DNA from 2 places in the Shouchella sp. JSM 1781072 genome. Region 2 is predicted to be linked to the other one. Evidence: riboswitches for the same ligand, from Rfam matches in the RefSeq annotation. Region 2 holds a riboswitch; the other holds the start of a gene.
What was found. Region 2 has a riboswitch for FMN ahead of ACE1TH_RS00685 (DMT family transporter). Riboswitches for the same ligand answer to the same signal wherever they lie in the genome.
Positions count from the first base shown of each region.

Region 1: linked by a shared signal. The riboswitch ahead of ribE (riboflavin synthase) and the one ahead of ACE1TH_RS00685 (DMT family transporter) in region 2 are both predicted to bind FMN.

Region 1 covers NZ_JBHFQE010000001.1:958,667-968,176, reverse strand. Annotated here, with positions in the region: gene ACE1TH_RS05140 (segregation/condensation protein A) at 1-132, opposite strand, end outside; gene ACE1TH_RS05135 (DUF309 domain-containing protein) at 223-684, shown strand; gene ACE1TH_RS05130 (formate/nitrite transporter family protein) at 721-1,479, opposite strand; gene ribH (6,7-dimethyl-8-ribityllumazine synthase) at 1,666-2,136, opposite strand; gene ACE1TH_RS05120 (bifunctional 3,4-dihydroxy-2-butanone-4-phosphate synthase/GTP cyclohydrolase II) at 2,149-3,342, opposite strand; gene ribE (riboflavin synthase) at 3,358-4,005, opposite strand; FMN riboswitch at 4,129-4,267, opposite strand; gene ACE1TH_RS05110 (enoyl-CoA hydratase/isomerase family protein) at 4,590-5,639, shown strand; gene ACE1TH_RS05105 (DUF6501 family protein) at 5,704-5,904, opposite strand; gene odhB (2-oxoglutarate dehydrogenase complex dihydrolipoyllysine-residue succinyltransferase) at 5,973-7,229, opposite strand; gene ACE1TH_RS05095 (2-oxoglutarate dehydrogenase E1 component) at 7,244-9,510, opposite strand, start outside.
Region 2 covers NZ_JBHFQE010000001.1:127,655-137,164, forward strand. Annotated here, with positions in the region: gene ACE1TH_RS00655 (c-type cytochrome) at 1-6, shown strand, start outside; gene ftsE (cell division ATP-binding protein FtsE) at 201-893, shown strand; gene ftsX (permease-like cell division protein FtsX) at 883-1,773, shown strand; gene ACE1TH_RS00670 (murein hydrolase activator EnvC family protein) at 1,806-3,212, shown strand; gene ACE1TH_RS00675 (S41 family peptidase) at 3,362-4,828, shown strand; gene ACE1TH_RS00680 (hypothetical protein) at 4,920-6,092, shown strand; gene ACE1TH_RS00685 (DMT family transporter) at 6,183-7,169, opposite strand; FMN riboswitch at 7,283-7,405, opposite strand; gene uvrB (excinuclease ABC subunit UvrB) at 7,683-9,510, shown strand, end outside.

The DNA.
Region 1 (9,510 bases), 830 kb from region 2:
ATAGTCTAAATATTGATCCGTTATCGTCGCAACTGGGATATCATAAATATCTACTTCAGCTTGTGAGATTAAATGCAATAATAAATCAAGTGGCCCCTCGAATAACGGTGTTTTTACGTTATAAATCGTCATTTTCTTCTCACCAATCATTTTTTGTTAAGTATACCATAATCGATTAGGAGGGCTTTTTTCAAGAAATAACTCGAAAGGAGTCGAAAAGAATTGTATCCCAGCAATTATTTAGCGTTTCTCCATTATTTCCATGTCGACCGTGATTATTTTGAATGCCATGAAGTTTTGGAACATGAATGGAAGAAACAGCCTGACCCAGACCGATTGTCACCTTATGTCGTTCTCATCCAAACCGCCGTTGCGCTTTACCATGAAAGGAGAGGAAATGAAAAAGGGGCTAAAATTCTTTTTCATCGCGTGCTAACTCGTTTACAAACACGTTCATTTCAGCTCAATCAACTAGGGATTGACGAACAACAGCTCCAACTTGATTTACAAGATCACTTCAATCAAATCGGCACTAGACCGTTTATTGATTACGACCTCCCCCTCATTGATAAGCAGCTCCTCGCAACATGCAAACGGCATGCACAGGGAGAATGGGGAAAAAAAAGCCCATTAAACGAAGAACAGCTTGTCCATAAGCACCTTCTCCGCACTCGAAAAACGTAAAAAGGAAGGAACCAGAGCTGGTTCACTTCCTAGCGTTTATTTCGGCTCATTTCCTTGTATTTCACTTTTTTTCGAAATGTAATAGTAAACCATACCGACAAACACACTTCCACCAATAATGTTTCCAAGTGTAACAGGAATCATGTTCGCTGCATAGCCTGCAAGTGAAATTGCTTCAACTCCAGGATTATGAAGAAGGGCTAAGTGGAACAATCCCATATTCGCAATACTATGCTCATAACCAGATGCGAAGAATGCAAAGATAATAATAAAAACAACAAACAATTTCGCCATCTCGTTTTTTAAACGCATCGGTGTCCAAATTGCTAAGCACACAAGCCAGTTACAAAAGATTCCTCTAAAAAATAACTCCATTGTGTCGGTGGTCATTTTTTTCTCCGTCACTTGTAACAAATAATGATCTTCTGTTATACCAGCAAAAATGCCCGTCATATAAATGAGTCCTGCTATAAATAAGGCACCTAGTAAATTTCCGCCATAGGTCCAAATCCAGTTTGTTAACGTATCTTTAATCGATGTTTTTTTCTGTAACGTGGACACTGTATAGTACAGCACACTACCTGTAAATAAATCAGATCCAGCATAAATAACAAGCAACAGTGCTACACCAAAAGCTAGTCCCATAACAATTGGTGTAAAGGCTGGGAAGCTTTGTACAATCGGATCACCGATAATGTATACAAGTACAACAGCAATCGCAACGTAGCCACCTGCAAGCATGGCAGATAATAAAAACGCAAGCTTACTCGTTGCAAGCAATGTCTTTTTCTTAATCGCTAACGTAATTAGTTCAGTTAATGTTTCTTTGTAAATCGTTCTCCCCTACTTTCTCTAAGTTGACCATTCTTAATTGTAGCTTATGAATATCCTTAATGAGAACGATTATATGACAATTTTCGCAATCCATTAAATGGAAATACCCCTACCACTTACTAAAGTGATAGGGGCAACTGTAGAAGGTTATTTATTAAATTGTTTTGCTAAATTCGCCATTTCAATGGCAGCCGTTGCAGCTTCCCATCCTTTATTTCCAGCTTTTGTACCAGCTCGCTCAACCGCCTGCTCAATTGTATCTGTTGTTAATACACCAAAAATAACAGGAATGCCACTTGTCATATTTAAGTTTGATACACCTTTGGCCGTTTCCCCACACACATAATCAAAGTGAGGAGTTGAACCTCGAATCACTGTACCTAATGTTACGATTGCATCATAGTTGCCTGAGTCTGCCATTTGTTTTGCTGCAAATGGAATTTCAAATGCGCCTGGCACCCACGCAACATCCACATTACGCTCCTCTGCTCCATGACGGACAAATGCATCTTGTGCACCGCTTAAAAGTTTACTCGTTATAAAATCGTTAAACCGCCCGACAACAATTCCGATTTTCAAATCCGTTGCAACTAAATGTCCTTCATAAACCGTTCCCATATCTAGTTCCTCCTAAAGGTGCAGCATGTGCCCTAACTTATCTTTTTTTGTTTTTAAATAACGCTCATTTTCAGCAAATCCTTCAAGTTGAAGCGGCACGCGCTCCACAACTTTTAAGTCGTACCCTTCCAGTCCTGCAATTTTACGAGGGTTATTCGTTAGAATCTTCATTTCTTTAATCCCTAAATCTTTAAGAATCTGAGCGCCAACGCCATAATCTCTCAAATCTGCTGGGAATCCTAATTTTTCATTTGCTTCAACTGTATCAAACCCTTTTTCTTGAAGCTCATATGCTTTTAACTTGTTGATTAAACCAATGCCTCTTCCTTCCTGCTTCATATAAAGCAAAATTCCGCTACCTGCCTCCTCAATTTGTTTTAAAGCAGCGTGAAGTTGAGGCCCACAGTCACATCGCTTCGAGCCAAACACATCGCCTGTTAAACATTCAGAATGCACTCGCACAAGAATCGGTTCTCCTTCTTCAATTGTCCCTTTTACAAGTGCGACACTTTCTTTATCATCTAAAGTGTTGGTGTAGCCAATTGCTCGAAATGTCCCAAATTCCGTTGGTAATTGAATCTCCGCTTCCCGATGAATGACCGATTCGGTTTTACGACGATACGCAATTAAATCTTTAATCGTCACCATTGGTAGACCATGTTCATCTGCAATTTTACGTAATTCCGGTACACGAGCCATCGTTCCATCTTCATTCATAATTTCGCAAATAACACCTACAGGATCCGCCCCACATAATGTGGCAAAATCAACTGCCGCCTCCGTATGGCCGGTTCGTCTTAATACACCACCCTCTTTTGCAACAAGTGGAAAGATATGTCCAGGTCGTTTAAAATCACTTGCTACTGCATCTTTAGAGACTAGCCCTTGAACCGTATCTGCCCGCTCTTGAGCAGAAATTCCAGTTGTGGTGTTACGATGATCCACGCTTACGGTAAAAGCTGTTTCATGTGAATCCGTATTGTGTGTCACCATTTGATTAAGCTGGAGGGTTTGTGCTTTTTCTTTTGTGATTGGTGTACAAATCAATCCTCTTCCATGTGTTGCCATGAAATTAATTGTCTGAGCCGTCGTCTTTTCTCCTAAAGCTAAAAAATCACCTTCATTTTCACGATCCTCGTCATCACAAACAATAATCATTCCTCCTGCTTTTAAAGCAGCAAGCGCATGTTCTATTGAGTCAAACACGGAGCCATCCCCTCTCTACATATACCCGTTTTCTTGTAAGACTTCTGTTAAATTTCCTTTTGGAATCGACGTATCGTTAGCTGTTAATAATCGTTCAACATACTTTCCTATGACATCACATTCAATGTTCACTTCATCACCGACTTGTTTGCTACCGATGATCGTCTCATCTAGCGTGTGCGGAATAATGGAAATAGTAAATTGATTATCTTTAATTGAAAAGACCGTTAGGCTAATGCCATCTACAGCAACAGAACCTTTTTGCACAATGTACTTTGTTCGTTCAGGCTGGACACGAATATCAAAATAAACGGCGTTTTCAACACGTCGTCGAGAAACAACGGTTCCTTTCCCGTCAACATGTCCGGAAACAATGTGACCACCAAACCGTGACATCGGCGACATCGCACGTTCTAAATTCACAGCAGAATGTGTCTTTAACTGGTTTAATGTCGTTGCTTGAAAGGTCTCTGGCATAACGTCAACAGAAAAAGTGTGATCCGTAAATGCTGTAACCGTTAAGCAAACGCCGTTAACTGCTATACTATCTCCTAATGCCACATCGCTTAGAACCTTATCCCCTCTAACGACAATTTGCATCGCTTGATCCTGTTTTTTGATTTCGGTTACCGTACCTTTTTCCTCAATAATTCCAGTAAACATCTTAGCCCTCCTCCATACAAAAAACCCCTGAAACGTTCTTCAGGGGTTCATTAAATAACATCATGTCTTTACGTATTTTCAAAAAACCATACGCAAATAAACATCACATTCCTCATGTTTTGCAATAAACTTCTCCCATCCAGACTTTCACTGTCGGCTCTGGAGTTACACCAGATCCACCGTATTTGAATACGGGTCACGGACTAAAAGGCTAAGCCTTATCACCGCCGGTAGGGAATTTCACCCTGCCCCGAAGTTAAGATATTAAATTGGTATTGTTACAATTATTCATCACTGCTGCTTAAACGTTGATTTTTCAACTGTGTTGGCAATTGTTTCTTTCGTAAATATCCATATTAATTCGTTTTCCCTACCAATAATACTCGTCCGGAGCAGGAAAAAGAATGTTCGAACTTGTCATGATAATAGCATTGTCAATTCAAGATTGCAAGACATATGCCTCTAGTAAACTGAGCATTTCTGCAACGTTCTTTACTCTTTTCGCGCTTTTATTGCATTTCTTGAAGAAATACGTCAAAATAAAGAAGTAAACGATTTCATTCATACGAGGTGAGCACAGAAAAATGACTGAACATATCGTGTTTTCTAAAACCGAAAACGGTGTTGGCATTGTTACGCTTTCAAGAGAAAAAGCACTGCATTCCTTAACGTTTGAAATGGTTGCTTCTTTATATGAGCAGCTGAAGCAATGGGATGAAGACGAGGCCGTAAAACTCGTTCTATTCGAAAGTACCGGAGAAAAAGCGTTCTGTGCTGGAGGCGATATTAAAGCACTTTATCAAGCAAAAGATAATAAAAAAGCATTTGATCAAGCAAATGAATTTTTTAAACTTGAGTATGAACTCGATCTTTACATTTCTACTTACACAAAGCCAATCGTCGTTTTTATGGACGGTATTGTTATGGGTGGTGGCGTTGGTTTGTCTTATGGGGCGAGTCATCGCATCGTAACAGAACGAACAAAGTGGGCGATGCCTGAAGTAAATATAAGCTTCTTCCCCGATGTAGGCGCATGCTACTTTCTTAGTCAAACCCCTGATTATACAGGACGTTACGCTGCTTTAACAGGTTCAATTTTGACTGGATCTGATGCAATTTCAATTGGTTGTGCCGATTATTACATTGACAGCGAAGCACTTAAAACCTGTAAACAAGAAATGATCAACCATCATTGGCTTGACTATGAAGAGATGAGCCAACAAACGGTTCATTTATTTTTACAATCCTTTATAAAGGAACCACCACAAAGTCAATTAATGACGGTAAACGACAAAATTCTTAAACATTTCTCCTACAAAACAATTGAAGACATCTTGAACTCTTTACGTGGGGATGCAAGTGAGTTTGCCCAAGCGACTTACAAGCTCCTTCATGCAAAATCACCTATCTCATTAAAAGTCACACTCGCTCACTTAAAACAATCAAAATCGTCTTCATTGGAAGAAACATACGAAACAGACAAAACGCTGGCGAAACACTTTCTCCAGTGCAATGACTTTTACGAAGGTGTTTATTCCGTTTTAATTGACAAGTCTCATGTACCAAATTATAAATATCGGACGGTTGATGAAGTCCCAGATGAGCTTGCGCTTTCGTTTTTTCGCGAACATTAAGCGTGACGATAAACAAACCGGTAAGCCCGTGCTTACCGGTTTTTGTCTATTGTCGTCGCTCTATTTAGCCTTCAAAATATTCTTTGTAGAATCCAGCCATTTTCCCCGTGTTATCAATAACAAAATAAAACTCATCGGTTTCATTTTTCAACTCATATTGTTTCCCCACTGTTAACACGTCATTGACCACATATTTTTTGGCGTCAGTATGAACACACGTCAGGGTGCGAAGGGTTGGTGTCTCCGTCCATGTATGGTGAATCATTTCAAACATTCCTCCTTTATCGCTTTTATTGTACAAGAAAGAAGGCTAGCATGCTAGCCTTCTTCACATTACCCTTCTAACAGCAACTGTTCTGGATCTTCAATTAAATCTTTAATTTTCACTAAGAAACTAACTGCTTCTTTTCCATCTACGATTCTATGATCATAGGAAAGGGCTAAGTACATCATTGGGCGATTTTCAAAACGTTCGTTGTCAATTGCAACTGGACGCATTTGAATCTTATGCATACCGAGAATCCCTACTTGTGGGGCATTTAAGATTGGCGTTGACCATAGTGATCCAAATACACCACCATTGGTTATCGTAAATGTGCCACCTTGCATGTCATTTAGCTGCAGCTTGTTGTCACGCGCTTTTTTACCTAATTCCCCAATACCACTTTCAATGCCTGCAAATCCAAGACGATCTGCATCTCTTAATACTGGAACGACTAATCCAGTATCTGTTGATACCGCAATACCGATATCGTAGTATTTTTTAATTAAAAGCTCATCACCTTGAATTTCTGCATTTAATAGCGGGAATTCTTTTAACGCGCCAACAACCGCTTTTGTAAAGAAACTCATGAATCCAAGCTTCACACCATTTTTGTCAAGAAACGCATCTTTACGACGTTTACGTAAGTCCATAACAGCTGACATATCCACTTCATTAAACGTCGTTAACATCGCTGACGTTTGTTGAACTTCTACTAAACGTTTAGCAATCGTCTGACGTCTACGCGACATTTTCTCGCGCTCAGTTGGTTTTGTAGGATCCTCTGATTGCGCTGGTGCAGAAGCTGCTTTTTGTGAAGACCCGCTAGACGCTTTTGCTGGCTTCTCTTGATACGCTTCTACGTCTTGGCGACGAATTTTCCCAGTCGGATCTGTCGGCGTAATGGAATCAAGAGAAATTCCCTTTTCGCGGGCTAATTTACGAGCCGCAGGTGAAGCAAGCGGACGGTTCGTTGATTGTGTCTCTTCCTGCTCAATTGGCTTTTCTGCTGTTTTTGGCTCCTCTTGTTTTTCTGGAGCTGGTTCAGCAGATGTGGATTCTGAGCTTTCTGATGAAGACCCACCAGCTTGACCACTCTCATCAATAACGGCAATGACTTCTCCAATCTCAACGGTATCACCTGGCTCACGCTTAAATTCCTTAATCACACCTGATGTTTCTACTGGAATTTCTGCATTTACTTTATCGGTTTCAAGCTCTGCAATAAATTCTCCTTGTTCAACATAATCGCCGACTTGCTTTAACCACTGCGAAATCGTTCCCTCTGTAATTGATTCACCTAGCTCTGGTACTTTTACGTCAGTCAATGTAAAATGCCTCCTTAATTTTTGCGCGTCACGGATTCAGTGATAATACGTTTTTGTTCCACTTTGTGTGCATTCGATACACCTTCTGCTGGACTAGAACGGAATGTTCGGCCGATGTAGCTTAACGGAACATCCTTCGGTAAAATTTCTAGAATTCGTGGTTCCATAAAGGACCACGCTCCCATATTTTTCGGTTCTTCTTGAACCCATTTTACTTCTTCTAAATTAGGAAACTCTTTTAATCGTTCACGAATGGCACGTCGTGGAAACGGATAAAGTTCTTCTACACGGATGATGTGTAGCCAGCTCCAGTCTTCATCATGTTTTTTAATATGGTCTTGAAGTTCAATCGCTAGCTTCCCACTCGTCAACACGATGCGCTTAACTGCTTCAGGATCTTTTCCTAACAGCGGATCTTCTAGAATTGGTTGGAATTCACCATTTGTAAAAGTCTCTGTCGTTGAAGCAATTGCTTGGTTACGTAGCAAGCTTTTTGGCGTCATAATAATTAATGGACGAACCGTATTTTTTTGCAATATCTTCGCTTGTCGGCGTAGAATATGGAAATACTGCGCTGCAGATGTGCAGTTTGCAATTGTCCAGTTGTTTTCAGCAGCCGAGTTTAAGAAACGTTCAACACGTCCGCTCGAATGCTCTGGACCTGCGCCTTCATAGCCGTGCGGTAAAAGAACCACTAAACCGGACTTTTGTCCCCATTTAGCACGTCCTGCTGATACCCACTGGTCAAACATGACTTGTGCGCCATTTACGAAATCGCCGAACTGCGCTTCCCACAACACAAGAGTTTCTTTCGAGAATACATTATAACCGTATTCAAAACCGACACAAGCTTGTTCAGATAACGGGCTATTGTAAACCGCAAATGAAGCATTTGCATCGTCAAATGACTGGAGCGGTGTGTACGTTTCGTTGCTTTCGCGATCGTGTAAAACAAGATGACGGTGAGCAAAGGTTCCACGCTCTGTATCTTGACCGCTTAAACGAATTGGTGTGCCATCATGAATAATCGAAGCAAATGCAAGCACTTCTGCTAAGCCCCAATCTACACTTCCATCACCATCAAACGCATTCGCTCTACGCTGAAGGATTTTCTTAAGCTTTTCATTTGGATTAAAATCCTCTGGCCAGTCAAGCATTTGCTCATTAAATGACTCCAGTTTTTCCTTTTCAATACTAGTTTTCACTTTAGGTAACCCATCCACAATGAAATCAGGTGGGCTTAACTCGTATTTTCTTTCTGATTTATCTGCGTTTACTTTGTTATACTCTTCTAGCAGAAAATCGTACATGTCTGAATCAAGCTTCTTCGCTTCATCTGCGCTTACAACTTGCTCTTGCTGTAATTGATCAGCATAAAGGGCTCTAGCTGTAGGGTGCTTTCGAATGATCGTGTAAAGATCTGGCTGCGTGACAGCAGGCTCATCCCCTTCATTGTGACCGAAGCGACGATAGCCGATTAAATCAACGAGAAAATCTTTTTTAAATTGTCTTCTGTATTCAACCGCAAACTGAATCGCTTTTACACACGCTTCTGGATCGTCTGCATTCACATGAACAATCGGAATTTCAAATCCCTTCGCAGGATCGCTTGCGTATGTAGTAGAACGAGAGTCATAAGCTTCCGTTGTATAACCAATATTGTTGTTGGCAATAATATGAAGAGAACCACCAACTTGATAGCCGTTTAAGCGACTTAAGTTTAATGTTTCTGTTACAATTCCTTGCCCTGGAAAAGCAGCATCGCCATGAATCAGAATGGAGTAAGCTCTACTAGCATCTTGTACTGGCTCACCACTCTTGCTTCGATCTTCTTGGGCTGCGCGTGCATACCCTTCCACAATCGGCGAAACAAATTCTAAATGACTAGGGTTATTCGCTAATGACACGATCGTTTCAGAACGCTCATCATCAACAATTTGACGATCCGCACCTAAATGATACTTCACATCTCCTGTCCACCCAGAATAGGTTTCTCCTAAGCCCTCAGAAGGCGCAATTAATTTATGGGGCGCTTGCAAGAATTCTGCAAAAATCGCTTTAAATGGCTTTCCTAATGTATGAGCGAGCACATTTAATCGACCACGGTGCGCCATACCAATCATAACATGATCGGTTTGTTCTTTTCGCACTTCGTTTATAGCCGTATCGAGCATCGGCACAAGCGTATCGACACCTTCAATCGAAAATCGCTTTTGACCGACAAAGGTACGGTGGATGAATTTCTCGAATCCTTCCACAGATGTTAAACGCTCAAGTAAAC
Region 2 (9,510 bases):
CTGTAACCATACAGTTCATTTTTTTGTGTTCGCCATGTTTACCCGCTAATATCTGACAGTAAACCTCAATTGAAATAGAAATGTAATATTTTTAGCGCTTATCTAATGATATAATAACCGCGAAGCGTGACTAAATGTCTGCAAAACATGACAAATAACAACAATTGACCTTGGGATTATTGATTAAAGGTTGTGATGAAATGAGTTTAATACAGCTTACGGATGTCTGGAAAGTCTATCCTAACAGCGTGAAAGCAATAAATGGTATGTCTGTTCAGTTTAATAAAGGCGAGTTTGTTTATATCGTTGGTCCAAGTGGCGCCGGTAAATCTACATTTATTCGCTTATTATATCGAGAAGAACAAGTATCTAAAGGTGAAATTTACATTGATAACGTGAATTTATCTCAACTGAAACACAAAGAAGTGCCTAGCTTAAGAAGAAGAGTTGGCGTAGTCTTTCAAGATTTTAAGCTGCTTCAATCGCTTACAGTATATGAGAATATTGCCTTTGCACTAGAGGTTATTGAAGAACACCCTTCAAAAATCAAGCAAAAAGTAATGGAAGTATTAGAGCTTGTTAAGATAAAAAGTAAGGCGAAATTTTATCCAAGTGAACTGTCAGGTGGTGAACAACAGCGTGTAGCGATTGCGCGAGCTGTTGTCAATCGACCGGATATTTTAATTGCGGACGAGCCTACAGGAAACCTCGATCCTGATACAGCTTGGAGCATCATGGACATTTTAGAAAACGTTAATGCTCTTGGTACAACAGTTATCATGGCTACGCACAATAAAGAAATTGTGAACACGCTAAAGCGCCGAGTGATTGCGATCGAAGCTGGACGCATTGTACGTGATGAAGCTAGGGGGAACTACGGTTATGAAGTTTAATGCAGCCAAGCGTCATATCCGTGAAGGGTTTAAAAATATTGGACGTAGCGGTTGGATGACATTTGCATCAATAAGTGCTGTAACCGTTATGCTCGTCATTGTTGGTTTCTTTATGATCGTTTTCTTAAACGGGAATCATATCGCTTCAACAATTGAAGATAATGTCGAAATTCGAGCTTTTATTGAAAGAGGGACAGACGAAGCTGAAATCAATGACTTAATTGAAGAAGTGAATGAAGAGTATGATGTTGCACAAGTAGAGTTTATTGATAAAGAAGAGGGGCTTGAAAACTTAATTGCCTCAACAGACGGAGAGGATTATTGGGGGAGCTTACGAGAAGACAATCCATTAAGAGATGCACTACGGATTATTGCGTCAACACCTCAGTTAACGGAAGAAATTGCTCAGTCAGTAGATGAACATCCATATATAGGAAGAGTTTCTTATGGAGAGGAAATTATTTCTGATCTGTTTACGATTACGAACACAGGAAGAGTAGCAGGAGCTGTTGTTGTAGCTGCACTATTATTCACGGCGATGTTCTTAATCTCAAATACAATTAAATTAACAATTTTAGCGAGAAAAAATGAAATTCAAATTATGAAATTAGTAGGTGCGAAAAATAGTTTTGTTCGTTGGCCGTTTTTAATTGAAGGGATGTTATTAGGGATTTTAGGAAGTATCGTTCCTATTTTACTAATAAGCTTCGGCTACACTTATTTATACAATCAATCGGCGAGCTTTTTACAGAGCGTACCGTATGATTTACTTGCACCTAACCTATTAATCTTACAATTATCAATCTTATTAGTGGTTGTTGGACTTGGCGTTGGTATATGGGGAAGCGTCATGTCTGTGAGGAAATTTTTAAAAGTGTAAAAGGTATATTCATTATCAAGGGGGAAAAAGGGTTGAAAAAACGTACGATAAGAGCGACTGTTGCAGTAACTGCAGCAGCGGCTCTCCTATTTACTGGGGTCCAACCAGCAATGGCAAATACAGAAATCAATTCAAAATTAGATCAGGTGCGTGAACAGCAAGCATCAAACCAAGAATCCGCTAACGAAACACGTTCTGAAATTACAGAGCTAGAAAGCGAGCTTGATGAACTTTCAAGTGAAATTCAAACATTGACGGTAAAACAAGATGAAAACGAGCAAAAGCTAAATGACACAGAAGCTGAACTTGTTCAGCTTGAAGAGGAAATCAAAGCGCTTGAAGAAGAAATCAAGATTATTGAAGAGCGCATTGAAGAGCGTACAGAAATTTTGCAAGAGCGTGCCGTTGCAGCATATGAAACAGACGGAGAAGTAAGTTATATTGAAGTCTTGCTTGGTGCGCAAAGTTTCGGGGATTTTATTGAGCGTTTTAGTGCAATTACAACCATTGCTGAAAGCGACCAAGAGTTACTAGACGAGCATGTTGCAGATGAAGAACGTCTACATATTGCAAAAGAAGAAGTTCAAGAGAAAAAAGCAAAAGTAGAAGAAAATAAAGCAGCTTTAAAAACCGTTCAAGAAGAATTGGATAGCCAACAAGGTGAATTAGAGCATTTGCAAAATGATTTAAATGACAAAGAAGCACAACTTCAAGACGAATTAAATGCGATTATTTCTGATGAAGAATTGCTAGAAGGGCAAGAAGCCGCTCTTGAAGCTGAGCTTGTTGCGTGGGAAGAAGAGCAAGAAAGAAAACGTGAAGAAGAAGAGCGTCGCAAACAAGAAGAGAAAGAAAGACAAGAGCGTAAAGCTGCAGAAGCGGAAAGAGCTGCAGAAGAAGCAGCAGAATCTGCTAAAGCAGAATCTTCTTCTAAAGCAGAAACAACGGAGCGTGCATCAAAATCAGCAACACCGTCGTCTAGTGGAAACAATGCTCCGGTCCAAACGACTGCAGCAGCTCCATCAGCAAACAACTCATCTTCCTTTATTCGACCTGCAACAGGAACCGTTACTTCTCAATTTGGTCCACGTTGGGGAAGACAACATTGGGGCATTGATATTGGGAAAAATGGCAGAAGTGGCGATGTACCAATCGTATCTGTATTAGACGGAACCGTTGTTGAAGCAGGATACCACGATGGTGGTTTTGGTAATTGGGTACTTGTTACGCACCAAATGGATGGTCAACAATATACAACTGTATATGCACACTTAGATCGAATTGATGTTCGTGCGGGTCAACGTGTTGGTCAAGGCCACCAACTAGGCACAATGGGGAATACTGGGGATTCACAAGGCGCACACCTACACTTTGAAGTACATAGAGGTGCCTTTAACTGGGCTCGTACAAATGCTGTTGATCCAATGAATTATATATAAAACGAAAATAGCGTCCACCTACAGGGGCGCTATTTTTAAATTTTTTGACAAAAATAGGACAAACGAGTTTTGACATTAGGCTGAGAACGACTTAGAATAAATATAATGCTTGAATTGTATGTCTAACTCATTGGGAGTGGTGAAGCGTTTTGAAATTAAAGCAGTTGATTTTTACTTTATCGGTGATGGTCATTATTGCTGTAGCTGCTGTCTTTTTTATAAATGATGGAATTCAGTTTGGGGCTTCAAATGAAACACCGCCTTCTTCAAGTGGTGAAGATGTTGATGTTCCAGAAGTGCTATTAGATGATGATGAGTTGATGGAGAAATTCGAAACAGCATTAACAACGATTGAAAATAATTACGTTTCTGAAGTAGAGCGAACAAAGCTGGTTGAAGGGGCTATCAGTGGGATGGTTGAGACATTAGAAGATCCCTTCTCAGATTATATGGATGTCGAATCAGCAGCAAATTTCCAGGAATCATTGAGCTCTCATTTTGAAGGAATTGGTGCAGAAGTTGGTATGGTGGATGGCTATGTGTCTATTATTAGTCCGATGAGAGAATCTCCAGCGGAACGGGCGGGTCTCTTACCAAATGATGCAATCGTAGAAATTGATGGAGAGTCGATCGAAGGCTATTCCGTAAATGAAGCGGTTCAGCTAATTCGTGGCGAAGGTGGTACGGATGTCACGCTGACGATTCAAAGAGGCGAACAAGGTGAACCTTTTGATGTCACAATTGAACGAGATCGAATTCAAGTGGATGCAGTCCGTGCAGATACATTTGAAGCGGATGGTCAATTAATTGGCCGTTTAGAAATTACATCGTTCTCTGAAGATGTGGGGAGTCAGTTTGAAGAGTTGTTACAGGAATTAGAAGATGAAGGCATTGATGGTTTGATTGTGGATGTTCGGAATAATCCAGGTGGCTATTTAGATGGCGCACAAAATATCGGAAACCTAATAATCCCTGAAAATAACCCGATTGTTCAAATTGAGCATAGCAATGGAAGTATTGAAAGCTATGAATCCGATTTAGATGATCGTAAACCGTATCCAATTGTTGGTTTAATAAATGAAAGTAGCGCTTCAGCTTCCGAAATTCTCGCTGCAGCACTAAAAGAATCAGGAGGCTATGATCTTGTTGGAAACACGACTTTCGGTAAAGGTACCGTCCAAAAATCAATTCGAATGACCGATGGAAGTGCCTTGAAGATTACGACCGATCGATGGCTAACTGCAGGCGGAAATACCATTGATCAAGATGGTGTTGAACCGACTGTTGAAGTTGATCAGCCAGATTATTTTTACTCAGTTGCCCTTTCCATTGAAGAGGCTTTTGAACAAGACCAAGTATCCGATCAAATCGGCCGTGCACAAAGCATGCTCGAAGGATTGGGATATGAAGTAGGACGAACAGATGGCTATTTTGATGACCAGACCGAAAGTGCGATAACTGAGTTTCAAGAAACGCATGATTTAGACGTTAATGGTCAACTCGATGAAGATACTGCGCAAATGATTCAAGAAGAAATACGCGCTCATATTCGAGATGTGGAAAATGATGCACAATTAAATCGAGCGATTGAACTTGCTGCTGAGCAAGCATCATAAGTATAATAAGAAGTATTACATGCATGAAAAAGAGATATCTGTATGAACTAGCACAGATATCTCTTTTTAAGTAAGTGCTGGAGGACAAGTTATGGTAGATACAATCGTAATTGCACTAGCGAGCTTTTTTTTAAATCCTGTTGTTTATATTGGTTTACTCGTACTCTTTTTTATTGCAAATCAACGTGTAAAGCTAGAACGAGAATCATTTCATACGCGGGTATATGCACGACGGGCCGATTTTTTATTTAGTATCATTCCTTCTTTTGTGGCGGGTGTACTAATTAGTATCGCCACAGTTGCAGTTGGGGCGTTATTGCCGATTGATGTTGTGATTGCAATAGGAGTGGCAACGCTGCTGTTACTAGTAACTGGACAAATGCAGCTCGTGACACCGACTTATTTATTTTTACTTGTTGGACTTTATCTTGTACTCGTACCACAAGTAATTGCAGTTCCTAACATAGATGATTCAATGAGAGCCTCTTTCATTTTTCCGACAATTTTATTTATAATGACCGTCTGCTTACTAGCGCAAGCGGTGCTAATTCGAAAAAACGGTTCGAAGTTAGTGTCTCCACAGTTAGAACAAGGGAAAAGAGGACGGTATGTCGGCATTCACAAGATAAATCGGTTGTGGATTATACCAGTTGTATTCTTTATTCCTGAAGGCATCGTTTCCCTTCCTTGGTCATGGCCGTTGTTTACAGTAGGAAATTTGGCTCTTCAGCCTGTTCTGTTTCCGATTTTTCTAGGATTCAAATTGCAAACGCGTAATCAGATGCGTCGACGTACGGATCAACATACACGTATATATCTTTTATTAGCAATCATAGCTGCGGTATCTACAATTATCGTAACCTTTTATCCGAATGCATGGCTGTTTGCAAGTATACTAGGATTGATGGGGCTTCTTCATCTCACATTGCAATTGTCTATTTGGCAAAAAGCAAAAAAAGATCCTGCTTTTTTTACGGAGGAAGAAGAGAGCTGTCGTGTGGTAGGGGTACTCCCTCACAGTCCTGCTGGAAAAATGAACATTTTAATTGGCGAGGAATTAACAAAGGTAAATGGAATGATTGTATTTGACGAGACGACGCTTTATCAAGCGCTTCAGAAAAATGCTGTTTATTGTAAAATTGAAGTGAAAGATAAAGATGGCGAGAAGCGCTTCGTGCAAGGGCCTCTCTATAATGGCGAGCACTATCAACTAGGTGTCTTGCTTGTGCGAAAACAAGAGAAACTGAGTAACTCCATTATTTGAATCAAATAAAATAACCTCATAAAAAGACGACTAATCCTGTATTGGAATAGTCGTCCTTTTTTATCGTAATGCGTGCAAGGTAGCGCTTATTTAAGGTGTATCTTCAGATGTTCGTAACGCTGCTTTTTGCCTCTTCTTTAAAGGCGGGAGCTGGGAAATGGTATCTTGTTGCTTAGAAATGCGATATAAAACAAACCAGATAAGAGCAAAGCCGATTAATTGAGCAATCGTGACTGTTTCTTCAAGTGTAATCCATGATACAAGCAAACCTGTCATTGGAAAACTCAATTCCGCAATCGTTGCCACAGAAGCTTTCACCGACTGGAGACCTCGGTAATATAGAAGCATTGATACAAGACCTGGCAATAAAGCAGACGCGAGAATGTTAAGCCCGATAAAGGTTAAAGCCACAGCTGATTCAGGTGTTGTCCACATTTCAGGTGATACTGTAATCAATACACCAAGCAATGGTAAAGCAAGCAAGAAGCGTAAAGCAGTCACCGTTTCGTGACGACATTTTTGTAGAAGAATACGACCCATCACGGTTGAACCTCCCCACAGCGCGGCTGCACCAATCGCATACAAGCTGCCTAGCTGAAGGATCTCGCTTGGATTATTAATCGGAAAATAAAAACCGAACGTTAGTAAATAGGTACCAACTAGTGCGATCGGTACGTATAAACCAAAACGTTGGGGTAGCTTCTCTTTTAACAGAAAATGTGCCAGCGTAATCGCAAAAAGGGGTTGCAACTTTTGTAATAAGAGGACAGAATTAATTTCGCCACCTGATGAAGCAATTGTTAAACCTTGAGTAAACAAAAGCGTTGCAATGGCAGAGCCACCCCACGAAATAAATAAGAGTGCGCCTAAATCTTTAAAGCGCAGTTTTTTAATATCGCTTCGGAATTTATACAAAATGGGTATAGCGATTAAAGCTAAAATAATATGTTCGATAAAGACGATTTGTAGAGAAGTCATTGTATCGAGTAATAAAATTCGAAACAATGGATTGATCCCCCAAAAGGCGGCACCAATGACAATAAACCAAAATGTTTTATTCGTTCGTTGTTCGTTCACAGCTGTGAGCTCCTTTTCAGTGAAAAGGTCTTCTGTAAAAATCAAAAAAAGCCCTGGACAAAAAAATGTTCAGGGCTGACGAAATAAACGTAGCAAAGGCTACATTCTTTCAATTTGATCTTCTCCCATCCGGACTTTACCGTCGGCTTTGGAATTTCACCAAATCAGTCCACATCATGATGTGGAGTCGCGGGCTTTACCGCCGGTCAGGAATTTCACCTGCCCCGAAGACACCTATTCAAATGTAATAATCATTATTGTTATCATACTGGATTATCAGCTATTCGTCCATAAATATGTTCATTAACAATATATGGGTACGCACGTGCGTTCGTAAAAGTTGGTATATGGAGTGAAAACTGTGATATAATTAAGCGAACGTGTGTTTAGAGAAGGATGAACATGTATTGTTTTAATGGACGGAAAATGGGAATAACAGTAGGATAATGTTCTTTTGCGAAGGAGGGGTGAGTGGATTAACTGACGAACATCCAGTTAATCGCTCTATTAAAGATGGATCAAACGTTCCAATTAGTATCAGACTATTCGCCTCAAGGCGACCAACCAAATGCAATTGAAAAAATTGTACGTGCGATTGAAAACGGTGATCGGCATCAAACGTTACTTGGCGCAACGGGGACCGGTAAGACGTTTACAATGTCAAATGTGATTCAAGCAGTCAATAAGCCGACATTAATTATGGCACACAATAAAACCCTTGCTGGACAGCTGTACAGTGAGTTTAAACAATTTTTTCCGAATAATGCAGTTGAATATTTTGTTAGCTATTATGATTATTATCAACCAGAGGCGTATGTGCCGTCGTCTGATACCTTTATTGAAAAAGATGCAAGCATTAACGATGAAATTGATAAATTACGTCATTCGGCTACAAGCGCCTTATTCGAAAGACGAGATGTGATTATCGTAGCTAGTGTGTCGTGTATATATGGTTTAGGTAATCCAGAAGAGTACCGAGACCTTGTTTTATCTATACGTACAGGAATGGAAATGGATCGAAATGAGTTATTACGCAGGCTTGTAGACATCCAGTATGATCGAAATGATTTAAATTTCATCCGCGGAACATTTCGTGTAAGAGGCGATGTTGTGGAAATTTTCCCAGCTTCTCGTGACGAGCAATGTATCCGGGTTGAGTTTTTTGGTGATGAAATTGACCGGATGACAGAAGTAGACGCATTAACAGGTGAAATTAAAGGCGAACGCAACCACGTGTCTATTTTTCCGGCATCTCACTTCGTTACCCGAGAAGAAAAAATGAAAAAAGCGATTGCGAACATTGAAACGGAGTTAGAAGAACAGTTAAAAACGATGCATGAAGAGGGGAAATTGCTAGAAGCGCAGCGTTTAGAACAGCGTACGCGCTATGACCTTGAGATGATGGCTGAAATGGGCTTTTGCTCAGGGATTGAAAATTATTCCCGTCATTTAACACTAAGAGAGTCTGGGGCTACACCGTATACGTTAATTGATTTCTTTCCAGAAGACTTTCTACTTATTATGGATGAGTCTCACGTTACATTGCCTCAAGTACGAGGTATGTATAATGGTGACCGAGCTCGAAAAGAAATTCTTGTGAACCACGGGTTCCGTTTGCCTTCAGCATTGGATAACCGACCATTGAAATTTGCTGAGTTTGAAGGGAAAGTGAGCCAAGCGGTTTATGTTTCGGCAACACCTGGACCTTACGAGCTAGAGCATACTCCAGAAATGGTTGAACAAATTATTCGACCAACTGGTTTATTAGATCCGCCAATTGAGGTTCGCCCAATTGAAGGACAAATTGATGATTTAATTGGCGAAATCCATGAGCAGATTGAACGGGACGAGCGTGTACTCGTTACCACATTAACGAAGAAAATGTCTGAAGACTTAACGGATTACTTAAAAGAGTTAGGGATAAAAGTCCGCTATTTGCATTCTGAAGTAAAGACATTGGATCGACTTGAGATCATTCGCCAGTTAAGAATGGGGACGTTTGATGTTCTCATTGGGATAAATTTATTACGAGAAGGACTAGATATTCCAGAAGTTTCTCTCGTTGCCATATTGGATGCAGATAAAGAAGGATTTCTACGAGCGGAGCGTTCTCTTATTCAAACGATTGGTCGAGCTGCCCGAAATGAACACGGTCGAGTCATCATGTATGCGGATAAAATGACAGGTTCAATGGAAGTGGCGATAAGCGAAACGAAGCGCCGTCGAGAGATTCAGGAAGCATATAATATAAAGCACGGCATCACGCCTCAAACGATTCAAAAGAAAATCCCTGATGTAGTCCAAGCGACGTATGCAGCGGAAGAAGATGGCGAATACGATG